Regions from separate parts of the Paenibacillus vulneris genome, predicted to be linked through region 2. Evidence: a T-box and tRNA genes for the amino acid it is inferred to sense, from the RefSeq annotation. Region 2 holds a T-box; the other holds one or more tRNA genes.
What was found. A T-box is a leader RNA that pairs with one kind of tRNA and senses whether it is charged. The one in region 2 lies ahead of metG (methionine--tRNA ligase), so its partner is inferred to be a tRNA-Met.

Region 1 (7,193 bases), on a different contig from region 2:
TATCCCGAGACGATAAGGTTCTCCATCTTGATATCGCCGAATATGTAATCTTCCTTATGCAGCTCTACCAATTTGCGCAGCAGGTTCAAGCCTATCAGATAAATCCAATCCCGGCCGTTAAGCTTCATAAAATCGCCGATGGATGATCCCTTGAAATAAGGCATGACATAGAACGGAATATCCTGGCCGTCCCGTTGATAATCATCCACGTCGAGCAAATATTGCCGAAACGATGTATTCGACCGCGACAATGCCTTCAGCGCGTTGACCTCCGACTGGTGATCCACAGCGTCAAAGCCGGTCTTCATCGCGTAATGCAGTTTGCCCCGCCTGACCAGATATACCTTGCCGTTGGCCCCTGCGCCCAGCAGGCGCTCGATCCGGTATTGCCGCTTATTCCACTTGCCGATAACGACCGTTCCGGAAACCGCGAACGGCTCAAACGACGTAGTCACTCAGAATCCCATCCTCGCCTTTATGCTTGCTCGCTGTTCCGGACGGCTCCTCGCGCCCGAAGGTTTGATCCCGGTGCAGCCCTTCCCCGGCTCCTGTCATGAACTGGATGACCTTGAGAAGCGCAGGCCCGGTCGGGGTCGTACCCTTCATGTTTAATTTATAAAACAAACGGTTCAGATTTGCAAGGTCCCGCGTCCAGCCGAGGTCCATTTCGACCTCATCCTCGCCGGAAACCGATGCCGGAAAATGAAAGACGGCCATTTCGCTGTCCCCTTTGCGCGCCTGAATGCTTAGCTGCAAATCATAGATCGCTTCTTTCACCGCCTGCAGCTTGGGCTTCATGCTGGCACTCGTATCGATGAGCAGCGCTACCTGCAAGGAAGACGATTCGGACAGCTCATCCATGACCTGCACGACCTGCGACCGCTTGTCCGGAGGAAGACTTTCAATCTTGGAGTCTCCCAAAATATGCTGAAGCTCTTTCCCAACCACCTGCTGAATGGTTTGCACTACCGTTTTACGCGTCATCATTTGAACCGTTTGCGAGAGCTCGGATGCGTTCACTATACGGCTGAGCCCGCCTCCCGCGCTGGCCGTCTCGTTGATTTCCTCTATGCCATGCTCCCCGATTTCACTAGAATCGATCAAACCGATAACATTGACGATAATCCCTTCCGCCTTGGCGTGTGCGGCGGCAATGACAGGACTGACGCCCACGTTGGAGCAGCCGTCCGTTATTAAAATAATTTGCTTCATAAATGCCTCTTCCTCCCTATAACGAATAGTATGATCTCTAGTTTTTCCATTTTGCGAGATTCCTAAACTTAAGGGAGAAGTCGACAGGCCGCGGCAAAAAGGCACTTCCTCTCAGTCAGAGAAGAAAGCGCCTGTCCATAGGTTAACTGACCGTCTTGGGGCGTTCAATCCGCTGCAGCCCGGGCCATCGGAACGTTGCCCATTCCGGCTGGTATTTCTCCACGCGGGCGACAACGACGGTCATATCGTCATATATATTGCCGTGATGGTAGCGGACGACCCGCTCGAGCAAAATATCCGCAAACTCCTGCGGAACATCAGTATGGATTTCCGACAGCACCCGCTTCATCCAAAGCTCCTTATTGACAGCATGGCCCGGCGCATCGTAAATCCCATCGGTCATCATAATCAGAATATCCCCAGGCTGCAGCGGCAGGCTTACCAGATCGACATCAATGTCGTTCACGATCCCTACCGGCAAATTATTTGCCGAAATGGGGAATACCTCCGAGCCGCGCTTAATAAAGCTTGGCGTCGAACCAATCTTCAAGAAGGTCGTATTCGCATTATATAAATCGATCAGTGCAACATCCACTGTCGCATACATTTCATCAGACGAGCGCAGCATCAGAACGGAATTGACGGATTTGATCGCAAGCTTCTCCTCCATGCCCGATTGCAGCAGCTGCTGCAATATGCTGAGTGCCGCGCTGCTCTCCGCCCGGGCCCGTTCACCATTCCCCATGCCGTCGCTTAAAGCGACGGCAAACTTCCCGTTGCCGAGCTCTACGGCGCTGAAGCTGTCTCCCGACAGCAAATCGCCGTTCTTGGCGGCGCCGGCAATACCGGTCTCGACTTCATATTCCTTAGCCGAGCCGAACACTACAGTGCTGTACCCCTCCTTGCGTTCAAGCGCCTGTTCATTCTTGACGGCAATATGCTCTCCTAATATTTCAGAAAGCAATGGTGCTATGATTTTGCGGCATTCATCAAATCCTTTCGTGAATTGATGGATAATTTCGATTTCCACGTTCCCTTCGTCCAGACTTATAATGTCGATGCTGTGGATGGATAGCCCCAGCTCCTCCAATGCGCTGCGAATCTGTTCCTCCTGCATGAACAGCTCCTGGCCCTCCCGTTTGATTTCCTTGGCCAAGTCCTCCATCACCTGCGAGACCCCAGATAGCTGCTCCGCCACCAGCTGGCGGCTCTCCATGATCTGTTTTTTCCAATGCTGATCGTTCTTGTACAGGCTGTACTGATGCTTCATCACCTCAAGCACTTGATCCGGCTTAATGCAGTGCTTTTTCCATTGAGGCAAAATATGCTTTCTTGCGAGCGGCCCCCTGACCTCCACCTCCGTCATCATATCGGTCATAAATTTATAGGTTTGATAAAATTTATCATCCCAGCATTGGCTTCGCTTCCAGCAGCCCTTGCAGGACTGCTCAGCGACCGAATTCATAAAATGCCCGACCTCCTCCTCCTTCTGAAGCGGCTGCACATCCGCCGTAATTTGCTTGAAGCTGCGCGACAGCTGGCGGAACACCTCGCTGAATTGCTCCACGCGGCTTGCCGTAACATCTCTCACCCGTTTGGCATAGTCATGCTGGGATTTCAAATTTTCCTGAGTGCCGGGCACATATTTGGCCAGCATTTGAATTACCGCTTTCGGTGTAAAGATGAATAAAATAACGGCAGCCAGCGATTCCCAGGTTGAATTCAACACTTCCGATTGGTTCCCGATATAAATCGTGAGAATAGATGAGCCCAGCAGCATGCCGAGCGATACCGCGAGTTTGTTTCCCTCCTTCAATAAGCCTGCCAGCATACCGGCAAAAGCAAGAAGACTCATCTGGTAGATGGCATTGGTATTGGCAAGACTAAGGATTAATCCGGTAATGACCCCGACGGATGCCCCTAACGGAGCCCCTCCCACCAGGGCGAACAGCAATATGAGATAGCGTGACAGTACATGCTCTACGGTAACCGGCCCCACCAACCAGCCCACAGTCCCTGTCATCACGGAAGCGAGAAGAATAATAAGGCATATGACTTCCTCGTTCTTTAAGCTGTAATTTTTGCGGGTTAAGGTAAACACCGGAATCGCCTGCAAAAAGATATGCGTCAGTATGAGGCTGAGCAGCGACTCCACTCCAATCATCAAGAACGCATAACCACTCAGCTGCGTATTGACCAAGCTGGCAAAGAGCTGGACGAAGAAGGTGGAGAAAAATACAATGACCGGTGCATAAGAAATATCGGATCGTTCAAACCTCTCGACCCCTTTTTGGATGAGAAGAAAGACGAGCATCTGTGCAGCAATATAGCCTGCGTGTGCAGGAGCAGCCGAGAAGATGCTGCCGGCCAGCAGGAAGGTCCCCGCCCAGAACAGCAGCTCCCTTCGCAAGAAATACATGACCGCAAAGAAGGCTACGGCGAACGGCGCCAGCTGATCCAGGATCATTGCCCTTCCCAATAAAAATGCCATAAACAAAAGAAGAATGGACCATTTTTTGGCAACGACGGATTGAACCAAGCGATTTTCCACGACGATGCTGGTAATACGGCTTTTCCCTGATTGCATCCAACGACTCCAAACGATTCCAACTTGACCGGCATTTAATTTTCTTTGCATATTTCCTGAACACCACCCATAGACTATTTAGTGGTTCTAGTATATGGGCAGTCTACTATAAAGTTTGTCAGAATGAGTTGGTAGAGCAAAAGTTTTTTCCGACAAAAAAAAGAAGCCGGGCCGAGTCGGCGCCAGCCCTTATATAGACGGCCGTGAAGGACTATGGCAGGGTACGGAATTTATCACATATCCAAACAAGCGTTCGGCTTATGAACTGGTCAAGCCTCCTCTATTGCCGTTACATGGTGTCGATTCACCGGGGGCTCTTTAACGATACGACAAAACAACTGAAACAGGATTCATCGGCCGACATGGATTGGGATATTATTCCACAACTTTCCACTCCCCTGAGCTTAAAATGGTCACATGGTCAAGATTCGCCCGAAACGTCTCACCACTTGCCATGGAATGACACGAATTCTGCCAGAGCACGGAGCTAATAACGAAATTGCTGAAAAAAAATAGCTTCGCAAAGCAGGCATTGGCATCGAAGCTGGTTCAGGTATTTTGGATGAGCCACAAAATGCTACATGACAACGAAAAATACCCTTCCCGAAATCGGATTTCGGAAAGGGTGTCTTCTTGTATCTTCTATAGCGGCGAAGGGGATCGAACCCCCGACCTCACGGGTATGAACCGTACGCTCTAGCCAGCTGAGCTACACCGCCACAACAATCAGAATTATATACTACCGCCGCAGCGTTTGTCAAGATAGCTGGTGTTAGACCCCACAAAGTGGGGTTTTAGCTTCGATGCTGATTCAAGTACTTTGCGGGGAGCCCCGAATGAACCCCACAAAAGTGAGGATTTGGCTTCGATGCTGATTCAGATCTTTTTCCGTGAAGTCTTATAGAGTTAAAAAAACCGTACAAGCATTCACATGCCCGTACGGCTTACTTTGTATCATTAATCGCGTCGTGCTCCTCGGCCTCCACGTTTACCTTCTGTATTCTTCTTCAGGGACGAAATACGTTCTTCGCTATCTTTCAAAAAGCGTGACACTTTGTCTTCGAATGTTAACTTGCCAGCAGGAGGTTTACCCCCACGGCCACCACGGTCGCCTCCACGGCCACCAAAACCGCCGCCACCGCCTCGTGGTCCACGATCTCCACGATCACCGCCGCCAAAATTGCCGCCGCCACTGGAACCGCCACTAGGTCTTTCAAAACGAGCGGGCCTCGCTGTTTCTACCGGTTTATCTACGGCTTGCTTAATCGATAACCCGATTTTGCCGTCTTTGTCCACATTAATCACTTTGACGGTAACCATGTCATTCAACTTCAGATGATCATTAACATCTTTAACATAGTTGTCTGCTATCTCCGAGATGTGCACAAGGCCGGTACCGCCCTCAGGCAGCTCTACAAACGCCCCAAAGTGAGTAATGCCCGTTACTTTTCCTTCCAGCTTGCTGCCCACTTCAATTGCCATAAAGTAAAATGTTCCTCCCTTAAATAATTGAGAAAACCTCTATCGAGGCCTTTCGAAGATGAGCGACCGCGCTTAGAGGTAGGCCTTATTGCCAATAAGATACAGCCCGTAAAAAGATAACGAGACCATTCTTACGATGGTAACAAAAACCCTGACAATGCAGATTATAACGTACTGGCCGCAATACGGTCAACAGAAGGATTATGACACTTGTTTACTTTTGTTCCTTCGGGACATAAAAGAGAGTTTCTCCCTGCTTCACGTAGTGCAGCTCTTTTCTAATTTTTTGTTCCAAATATTCAGGATCGTTCAATCTTGCTATCTCCCGCTTGCTGTCCTGGTTCACCTGCTCGGTTTCCTTCTTCTTCTGCTCCAGAGCAATCACTTTCTCGCTGCGGTCCTTTAGCTTATCGATCTGATTCCACAGAGTTACACCAGCCCAGCTCATAAAGCATGCAAAAATAATGAGGACTAACCGGCGTCTCCGAAAAGAGCCTTTGTTATTCGGTTTCGGTTTTGTCTCTTTGCTTACTGCCGGAACTGCTCGCGTCAACTGTGCAATCCTCCTTATCCGGTCAAAAAAAGCGACGAAAGAATGACGCAATGCTTCGACCTGCTTGGTTTACCCATGTAGGCATACGGAACCACTTGCCGAGCGGCCTCACGAGCCATAGCAGCAATTTCCACATAGGATAGAGTAATTGTAGCATAACTTTATACAGGAAAATAGCTATGGCCAGTAAAAATCCTAAAAACACGACAGTAGCCCTATATAGCCAAATCGACGGAATGATAATAAATACCCGGAACAGCCGTATTCCCAAACGGATCGTTGCCTGAACCAATCGGATCATCCACATAATGACACGAATCACCGTTCGGCTAAACAGCAGAAAGTAAATCCCCACCCCAACAAGCAAGCCGATAAAAATAAACATCCGCACTTGTCCCAAATTGCTCATGTAGAGCAGCTTGAAAATAAGGAGCGTCCCGATGCACCAAAAGAAGATGTCAAGGAGGTAATAGGCATACCGGGGCGCTCGAAGCTGGCCGGCCAGCACCCGATACAGATCGAAAAGTCCGCCTAGCGAAAGTCCCCCAAGAAGCATCATACCCATCGTGACGAATTGAACCTGAAGGGTCACTTAAACAGCTTACCGAAAAATCCCTTGGGCTTACCTTGGGAGTTTGTGTCCAAATAGGCCAGCTCGTTCACCAAACCTTCAATCGCAACCAATCCCTGCTCCAAACTCAAGTTTTTGATATGCAGGTTCTGCCCCTTAATCATAAGATAGCCAAACTCGGTTTCCAGCAAAAATTCCTCACTATCAAAGCTCTCTACATTCATGACGCCGGATACTTCAAGCAGCTTACGGTTCAGCATCTTGATTTCTTGGCGTTTTACTTTTCCCGGCTCGATTGCCATGATACGATCCCTCCTGGCAGCTTTGCTCGTGAATGAACAAAGGATTACATGTTTCGGCCAGGCTGCGGGCCAGTGTAACGACCTCCGGTCGCTGTTGAAAACGGGTTCCTTGATCATAAGATTTTTTCTGGTACAACCCGTTTTCAAAGGCGACACGTAAACTCTCCGGTTCGTTACACTGCCCTCCGCCTTATGAAACATGGAATCATCAAGCATTCACGAGCAAAGCTTGTTTACTTAAAAATATGGAGGGATGTCCCGAAATAGAACCAAAATAACCCCACAAAGTGAGGCCCGGAATTGGAAGCTGATTCACCGCCAAATAGACATCTTCTAACTCTATTAGGGGGGTCAAAAAAGAGACTGAAGGATTCAGTCTCTTTAGCGTTACCATAATTCGGTTTTACGAGCTTCCTCGCTAAGCAGCGTGTACATAGCAGCCGCATCTTCCTTGCGGGTCGATTCGGATAGCTGTTCTACACGCAC
Region 2 (7,193 bases):
TCTGCGCAAGAGCGGCTGAATCGAGCCCCAGCTCTTCGGGCGCGGCCGATCTCCATTCTTCTGTCGGCCAATAATCAAGCTGCTTCTCTTTGCGTATATGTTCAATAATTCCTTCCTGTGAGTAAGGAATGCTCTCCTTGGAAGCCTTCGTTACATAAGGAGCATTCCCTTTGCCCGACGATGGAGTTGCGGCAAGCATATTGGATAATAAAAATTTCGAAGCCGAATGACCTTGCATTGCTTTCGCTTTTGCTTTGGCTTGTTGCTGGGATTTATTTTTTTTCTTGTTTCTTTTTAGCATGAATTCCCCTCCAAATCCTATGGATAAATCCGATTAAATGTAGCATCTGTAGCCATTCTCTCTTTTATGTGGCAGCAGCGCTTCCGCCCTTTTTCCGGGCAAATAAGGCAATAGGCCCCCCATTTTTTCACGAGCGGCCTGATGCTGTATGGTTATTTTTTTGTAATAAGGCTTTGAAGAGACGGAGTCAGTTCATCCTTCAGCTTGGCTATAAGCTGTTCGTCCGTTATCCCCTTGCCGGAGGCAATCTCCGAAAGGCTTTTGCCGTCCTTCAGCTCCTTTTTGAGCTCCTGCTTGGTTATTCCCAGTGCTTCGGCCAATTGCTCAGCCTTCAAGGATTTCCCCAACTTTACCGGCAGCTTCGTTTTTTCCGTATGCTCTTTGGCCTGGTAGCCTGCTTCATTGACAATTTTCTGAATCTGCTGAGCCGCCTTCTTGTTCAGTGAATCGGCTTCCTCCTGGGTAATCTGGCTGCTTGCCAGTGCATTGTTAATAATGCCTGACGTCTCTTCCTTCAGCTTGCTTATTAATTCCTCAGGGCTTTTCCCTTGCTCTGTCGCAACACTCGCCAGCGATTTGCCATCCTTGAGCGCCTCGTTCAAGTCTTCATAATCCATGTCCAGAATCCCCGACGCCTTAACGACGATGAGATTCAACTCCAGATTGACGCGCTTGGACAGCGGCACAGAGGTATTAACCGGAGCCGTAATGACCGTATCGGAATCGCTGTCATCGTCGGCATAAGCCGGATGGGTGATCATTCCGCCGAATCCGGTAATAAGCAAAGCTGCGGCTACCGTTCCCGCCATCATTTTTTGTTTCATGGATTTCATCGTTCTCTCCACCTTATCCGTAGAAATGCTTCTCTTTATTTGTGAAAGCTGACTTTCTCTTACAAGGATCATTATAGAGCCCAGTTATGAACTAACTTTTACGCCAACATGAATGCCAGCTTAAAGTTTGCTTAAAATTCCCATTACGGCTTGCGAGATGAGATGAATTTATCCGACAGCCCATTGATAAAAAGCGAATTTCTGGATATAATGGTTCATCAAAGGAATACGACAAAGGCAGCGAAGAGAAAGAGTAGTGGGATTCCCTTCTTTGAACAGAGAGCTCCGGCAGCTGAAAAGGAGTAAAGAAGCATCCGACGAACATGGTCTCTGAGCCGTGCATCGAAATCCGTTCCGCTTGAACTTCAAGCTGGATGGAAGTAGGCTGCACCGGGGGCGCCCGTTAAAGCGCTAGGGTATAATCACCTTAAGTTAAGGTGCCGTACCTGAAGAGGTCCGCTTGCTGTGAGGCGCGGATAAATTGAGGTGGTAACACGTGAGTAGATAGCTCTCGTCCTTTTTGGGGACGGGAGTTTTTTTGTTATTCAACTACTATTAGGGAGGAATAAATTCATGACTATTTTTATTGGAGGCGCTTGGCCGTATGCGAACGGTTCTTTGCACTTGGGGAGAGTGGCAAGCTTGCTGCCGGGAGATATTTTGGCCCGCTATTTCAGACAAAAAGGAGAAAGAGTGCTCTACGTGTCGGGCAGTGACTGTCATGGAGCACCTATATCCATCCGGGCTGGCCAGGAAGGGGTTGAGCCGTCAACCATAACGGACCGGTTCCACGAGGAGTTCACGGAGTGCTTCCGAAAGCTTGGTTTTTCCTACGACCTTTACACACGGACCGACCATCCGTTTCATCACAAGGTGGTGCAAGAGCTGTTCTTGAAGCTGTTGGAGCGAGGGTATCTGTATAAGCAAGCGGTAGAACAAACGTACTGTCCGGGATGCGAGCAATTTTTGCCAGACCGCTATGTGGAAGGGCTTTGTCCGCACTGCGGAAGCCAGGCGAGGGGAGATCAATGCGATGCCTGCTCCGCCCTGCTTGACCCGCTGGAGCTTCGCGAACCGAAGTGCAAGCTATGTAAGCAGTCACCGGACGTAAAGCATACGGATCATTATTTTCTCGCGTTATCCAAGCTACAGGAGCAGCTGCAAGCCTATGTGGAACAAAGCACAGGCTGGCGAGACAACGCCGTTCAGCTGACGAAGCGGTACTTGGAGGAAGGTCTGCACGACCGCGCAGCGACCCGCGACTTGGCATGGGGGATCGATGTTCCTCTCGAAGGCTTCGAGGGTAAAAAAATTTATGTATGGATCGAAGCCGTCAGCGGCTACTTGTCAGCCAGCATGCAGTGGGCGGCAGAGACGAATTCGGACTGGGAGCCGTTCTGGTCGGAGCAAGCGACGGCTTATTATGTGCACGGGAAGGATAACGTCCCTTTCCATTCCTTGATTCTTCCTGCGATCCTGCTCGGTGCAGGCCCTCTGCATCTTCCCGACCGCATCCTGTCGAGCGAATATTTAACGCTGGAAGGCAGGAAGTTCTCCACGAGCCGCAACTGGGCCGTCTGGCTGCCCTATATGCTCGAACGGTACCATCCGGATTCCTTACGATATTTCTTGACGGTGAATGGGCCGGAGCAGCGTGATACGGATTTTTCATGGAACGCCTTCATTCACAGCCACAATGGTGAGCTTCTGGGCGCTTTCGGCAACTTCGTCCATCGCAATCTCATGTTCCTGATGAAATCCTTTCATAGAGAGGTGCCTGATGGGCAAATGGATGAGACGGTTCGCGTGCGGCTGGAGGCATTATATGCGCAAACCGGAGCTCTGCTTGAGGCCGGGAAGTGCAAAGCGGCGCTTGAGAACCTCTTTGCCTTTGTCCGCAGCGCCAACAAATATTTCGATGAGCAGAGGCCCTGGCTTCAAGTCATAGAAGCTCCCGCTGCCGGAGTGAATACCTTATACACCTGCGTACAGATCATCGCCAACCTGTCGAGCTTGCTTGCACCCTTTCTGCCGTTCTCCTGCAGCAGCATCCGTTCGTTCCTTGCCATCAAGGAGCCTTCCTGGAGCTATTTCGAGGCTCCATCCGGTACCCGGCTGCAATCGCCTGAGGCGTTATTCGAAAGAATCGAGACCAGCCGGATCGATGAGGAAATGGAGCGATTACAGAGCGGCCGCCTTCCTGATGCATAACAAAGAGGCTGAACGTACGCTCAGCCGAACCGGTAACCGCTCATCCTCTACAGGATGCCGCGGTTGAAAACCTAAGTTCAGAAGTTGCGTCGTATCAGCCTCTTTAGTGGAGATTTAGGAACCTGCGCCGCGGTACCGCTTGACGCCATAGTTCCAAATGAGCAGGGCGATCGTCAGGAACACCGCTCCGACAACCGGCGTGAGCAGCGCGAAGGTCCCCCAATGGGCCCGGTCCAGAAAATACGCTGCAGGATAAAAGCCGACGAAGCCGAATGGAAGAATCCACGTCAGCAGCAAGCCGATGAGCTTGTTATAAATCGTCATCGGATAGCGGCCATAGTTCTGGATATTCCACAATAAAGGCAATATGCCTGTCGGGGAGTCCGAGAAAAACGACAGCGACGTGAAGAAAACATAGATGCCGCCGTAGATCATGATCGAGCCGGCAACCAGCAGCACGAAGATGAACGGATCGTACCAAGCCAATCCCAGACCCAGATGCGACCAGGAATATACCATAATGAGAAAACCGGTGAGTGCGCTGAACAGCGAGGAAGGGTCCATATTCTCCAGCATCAGCTGAACCAGGTTATAGGCGGGCCGCGTCAGGATGCGGTCCATCTCCCCCTTCACAATGTATCGCTCACTAAAGTTCCACAAATTAAAAAAGGTTATAAAAATACCGTATGGCACCATAAAGTAACCGTAGATAAACAAGATTTGCTGCTCGTTCCAATCCCCGATGAGCTGCGTATGCTGGAATACAACCAGGATAAAAAACAAGTTCAGCCCGTTGAACATCAGATCGGACAGCACTTCAATCCAGAAGTCGGAGCGGTACTCCATTCTTGTTTTCATGTAATTTTTCAAGTAGTCGATAAGCAAGCCGGCATAAAACATCGTCTCAACCTCCCTGCACGAACAGCCGTGCCCGCGCCCCGCGCCATAAAATAACCAGAGGCACGATGAGCAGCACAAACCACAAAAGCTGTACGCCCAGCACTTCATATACGGCACTACCGGTTACTTTGCCTGTGAACACGGCTCCGGGCAAATAAGTAATTGCTTGAAAAGGCAGCAGCTTCAACAGCCCTTCCGCCCACCCCGGGAAGAACGAAACCGGAACGACCAGCCCGGAGAAAAGATCGACGGCAACCCGCTTCATGCGCATCATGCCCTCATTATTTTCAAGAAAGAACGCGAAGAGTCCGGTAATAATATTGATCTGCGAATTGATTAAAAAGCTCATAAACAGCATGAGCAGGAAGATTCCCCACACTCCGGGATCCGTAGGCAGACTAACCGGAAATAAGAACGAAACAATAACCATCCCCGGCGTGGAGAACAACAGCAAACGAAATACGCCTTCGCCCAAGCCCTGCATCATTTTTACAATAATATAGTTATAAGGGCGGATAAATTGGATAGCTACGCTGCCGTCCTTGATTTCATTGGCAATCTCCCGGTCCAGATTGTTGAAATAAAACGCGCGGGCCATCCAGGACACGGCCACATAGGTCGTCATTTGAGCTACGGTCATGCCGCCTAAGGATTCGCTGGCTCCATAAATGGCCTTCCACAAAAAATAATAGGCTCCAATATTTAGGGCATAAATGATAATACCGCTGTAATAGTTAACACGATAAGCAAGCATCATTAAAAAACGGATGCGGATCATATCCAGATAAGCATTAAGCATGAACGTTCACTCCCTGCTCCGCCGCCGCTGTAACGGTCTTGGCTTCAGCCGAGCCGGACTTATAAATTTCTCGCACGATATCATCGGTATTCGTCTCTACGATCTTGATGTCATCAATACTCATCACACCGACAATACGGCTCAGCACCTCGGACACGTTGGCTTTTTCCAGAGGAATCCATACCTTGGCGTTCCGGCTGCTCTCGAGCGTCCATTCCACCTCAAGCCCTCGGGTCAGCTCGCCAAGCTGCTCGAGGGATACCGGATCGGTAAACTGAAGGATGACTTCCTTGCCTTTCCCCCAGGTTGCCTTGAGCTCCTCCAGGCCGCCATCGTAGATGATATTGCCGTCATCGAGCATAATGACTCGGGAGCACAGCGCTTCAATATCCTGAAGATCATGCGTCGTCAACAAAATCGTCGTTTCGTAACGCTGGTTCATCTGCTTCAAAAACTCGCGGATTTCCGTCTTGACCATAATATCGAGACCGATCGTCGGTTCGTCCAGAAACAGAATCTTCGGATTATGCAGCAGCGAGGCCGCCAGCTCACAGCGCATCCGCTGCCCCAGGCTGAGCTTGCGGACCGGACGGGCTAACAGCTCCGACAGCTGAAGACGCTCAACGAGCTCATCCAGACGCTGCTTGAAGTCCGACTCCGAGACCCGGTATACCTTTTTTAACAATTGGAACGATTCAATGACACCGATATCCCACCACAGCTGGCTGCGTTGTCCGAACACGACGCCGATACCGCGCACGAACTTTTCCCGTTCCTGGTACGGAATGTACCCGTTCACGCGGATATCCCCGGCTGTCGGGACCAGAATCCCTGTCAGCATTTTGATTGTTGTCGATTTACCGGCGCCGTTCTCGCCTATATAACCGCAAATTTCTCCCTGGGGAATGGAGAAGCTGATATCCTTTACAGCTCGGACCTGGCTGTATTCCCTGCGGAACAAGTCCTGAACCGCCCCTTTTAGACCTTCGCGGCTTTTCTGGACTTTAAAGTCTTTTCGAAGATTGTGTACTTCTATCGCGTGCATGTTTTCCTCCTGATGACCGTATTCGGTGATGGTGTTCGGGTGTGTATCCTTATCTTAATACAGGTGCTGCAAAGCTTGTCTGAATGTGACGAAACTTGCTATGACGAAACCGATCAAATTATAATGGAAACATCACCTGTCTCGCGAATCCATTACTATCAATGCCCAGGTGCTTAACCGTACTCTTGGTCGCAAGCCGTTTTGCGGTTGCTTCGCTGTCTTTCCGATCATTTCGTCTCGTCCGTTTATGATAGCGATTCGCGTGGTAAGTACGAAGTAACAGGACTTTTTTCCCGTGGGATCGACACATCTTGACGTCACTAAGCTTTCCTGTATCCTCCATGCATGTTCCTGCTGTATTGTCAAAACCTATACGTTATGATACACGAACCCGATGCAAAGGAAAAGCGGCTGACAACTTAAGGAAAGGAAGGATCAGATGGCCAGGAAAATCAAATGGGCGTTACTCACTACAGTGCTTCTGCTCTTCGTAGGGGTCGGATATTATACATACGCATTTTTACATTTTGCCAACAACATTCAATCGAAGCCGGACAATGACAAGCTTTTTAGCGGAATTACGGCAAAGAGTACGACCAAGGTGTCCGAGACGTATACCCCGCCCAAATGGGAAGGCAAGCAGAGAGTCAACGTTCTGCTGCTCGGTGGAGATTCCCGCGGTCTGAAAAAAAATGAAATTCCGCGATCGGATACGCTGATGGTCGCTTCCATCGATCCGGTTACGAAAAAGGCCTCCTTATTTTCTATTCTGAGAGATACGTATGTGAAGATTCCCGGTCAAGGCGAAGACCGCATCAACGCTGCTTTGGCGCTTGGCGGGCCTAACCTGGCTATGAAAACCGTCAGCGATCTTATGGGAATCCCGATTCAATACTATGTTTACACCGATTTTAAAGGCTTCATTGCGCTGGTGGACGCTATTGACGGAATTGATCTGTACGTTGAAAAGGATATGAAATATTCCGATGCCGAGGACGGCCATGAATACGATATTAACTTGAAAAAGGGAATGCAGCATCTGAACGGCAAAACCGCTCTGCAATACGTCCGGTTCCGCCACGATGCCATGAGCGATTTCTCCCG

Region 1: it encodes a tRNA-Met, which carries the amino acid that the T-box ahead of metG (methionine--tRNA ligase) is inferred to sense. The anticodon was not compared.

What each region holds. Positions count from the first base shown of each region.
Region 1 covers NZ_BAABJG010000037.1:21,040-28,232, forward strand. Annotated here, with positions in the region: gene ABEA66_RS28490 (protein kinase domain-containing protein) at 1-455, opposite strand, end outside; gene ABEA66_RS28495 (vWA domain-containing protein) at 439-1,212, opposite strand; gene spoIIE (stage II sporulation protein E) at 1,355-3,799, opposite strand; tRNA gene ABEA66_RS28505 (tRNA-Met) at 4,445-4,518, opposite strand; gene ABEA66_RS28510 (S1 domain-containing RNA-binding protein) at 4,757-5,281, opposite strand; gene ABEA66_RS28515 (FtsB family cell division protein) at 5,496-5,834, opposite strand; gene yabQ (spore cortex biosynthesis protein YabQ) at 5,857-6,426, opposite strand; gene yabP (sporulation protein YabP) at 6,423-6,707, opposite strand; gene ABEA66_RS28530 (RNA-binding S4 domain-containing protein) at 7,095-7,193, opposite strand, start outside.
Region 2 covers NZ_BAABJG010000002.1:66,729-73,921, reverse strand. Annotated here, with positions in the region: gene ABEA66_RS00815 (serine hydrolase domain-containing protein) at 1-301, opposite strand, end outside; gene ABEA66_RS00810 (hypothetical protein) at 454-1,134, opposite strand; T-box leader at 1,366-1,656, shown strand; gene metG (methionine--tRNA ligase) at 1,708-3,345, shown strand; gene ABEA66_RS00800 (ABC transporter permease) at 3,460-4,245, opposite strand; gene ABEA66_RS00795 (ABC transporter permease) at 4,250-5,044, opposite strand; gene ABEA66_RS00790 (ABC transporter ATP-binding protein) at 5,037-6,089, opposite strand; gene ABEA66_RS00785 (LCP family protein) at 6,529-7,193, shown strand, end outside.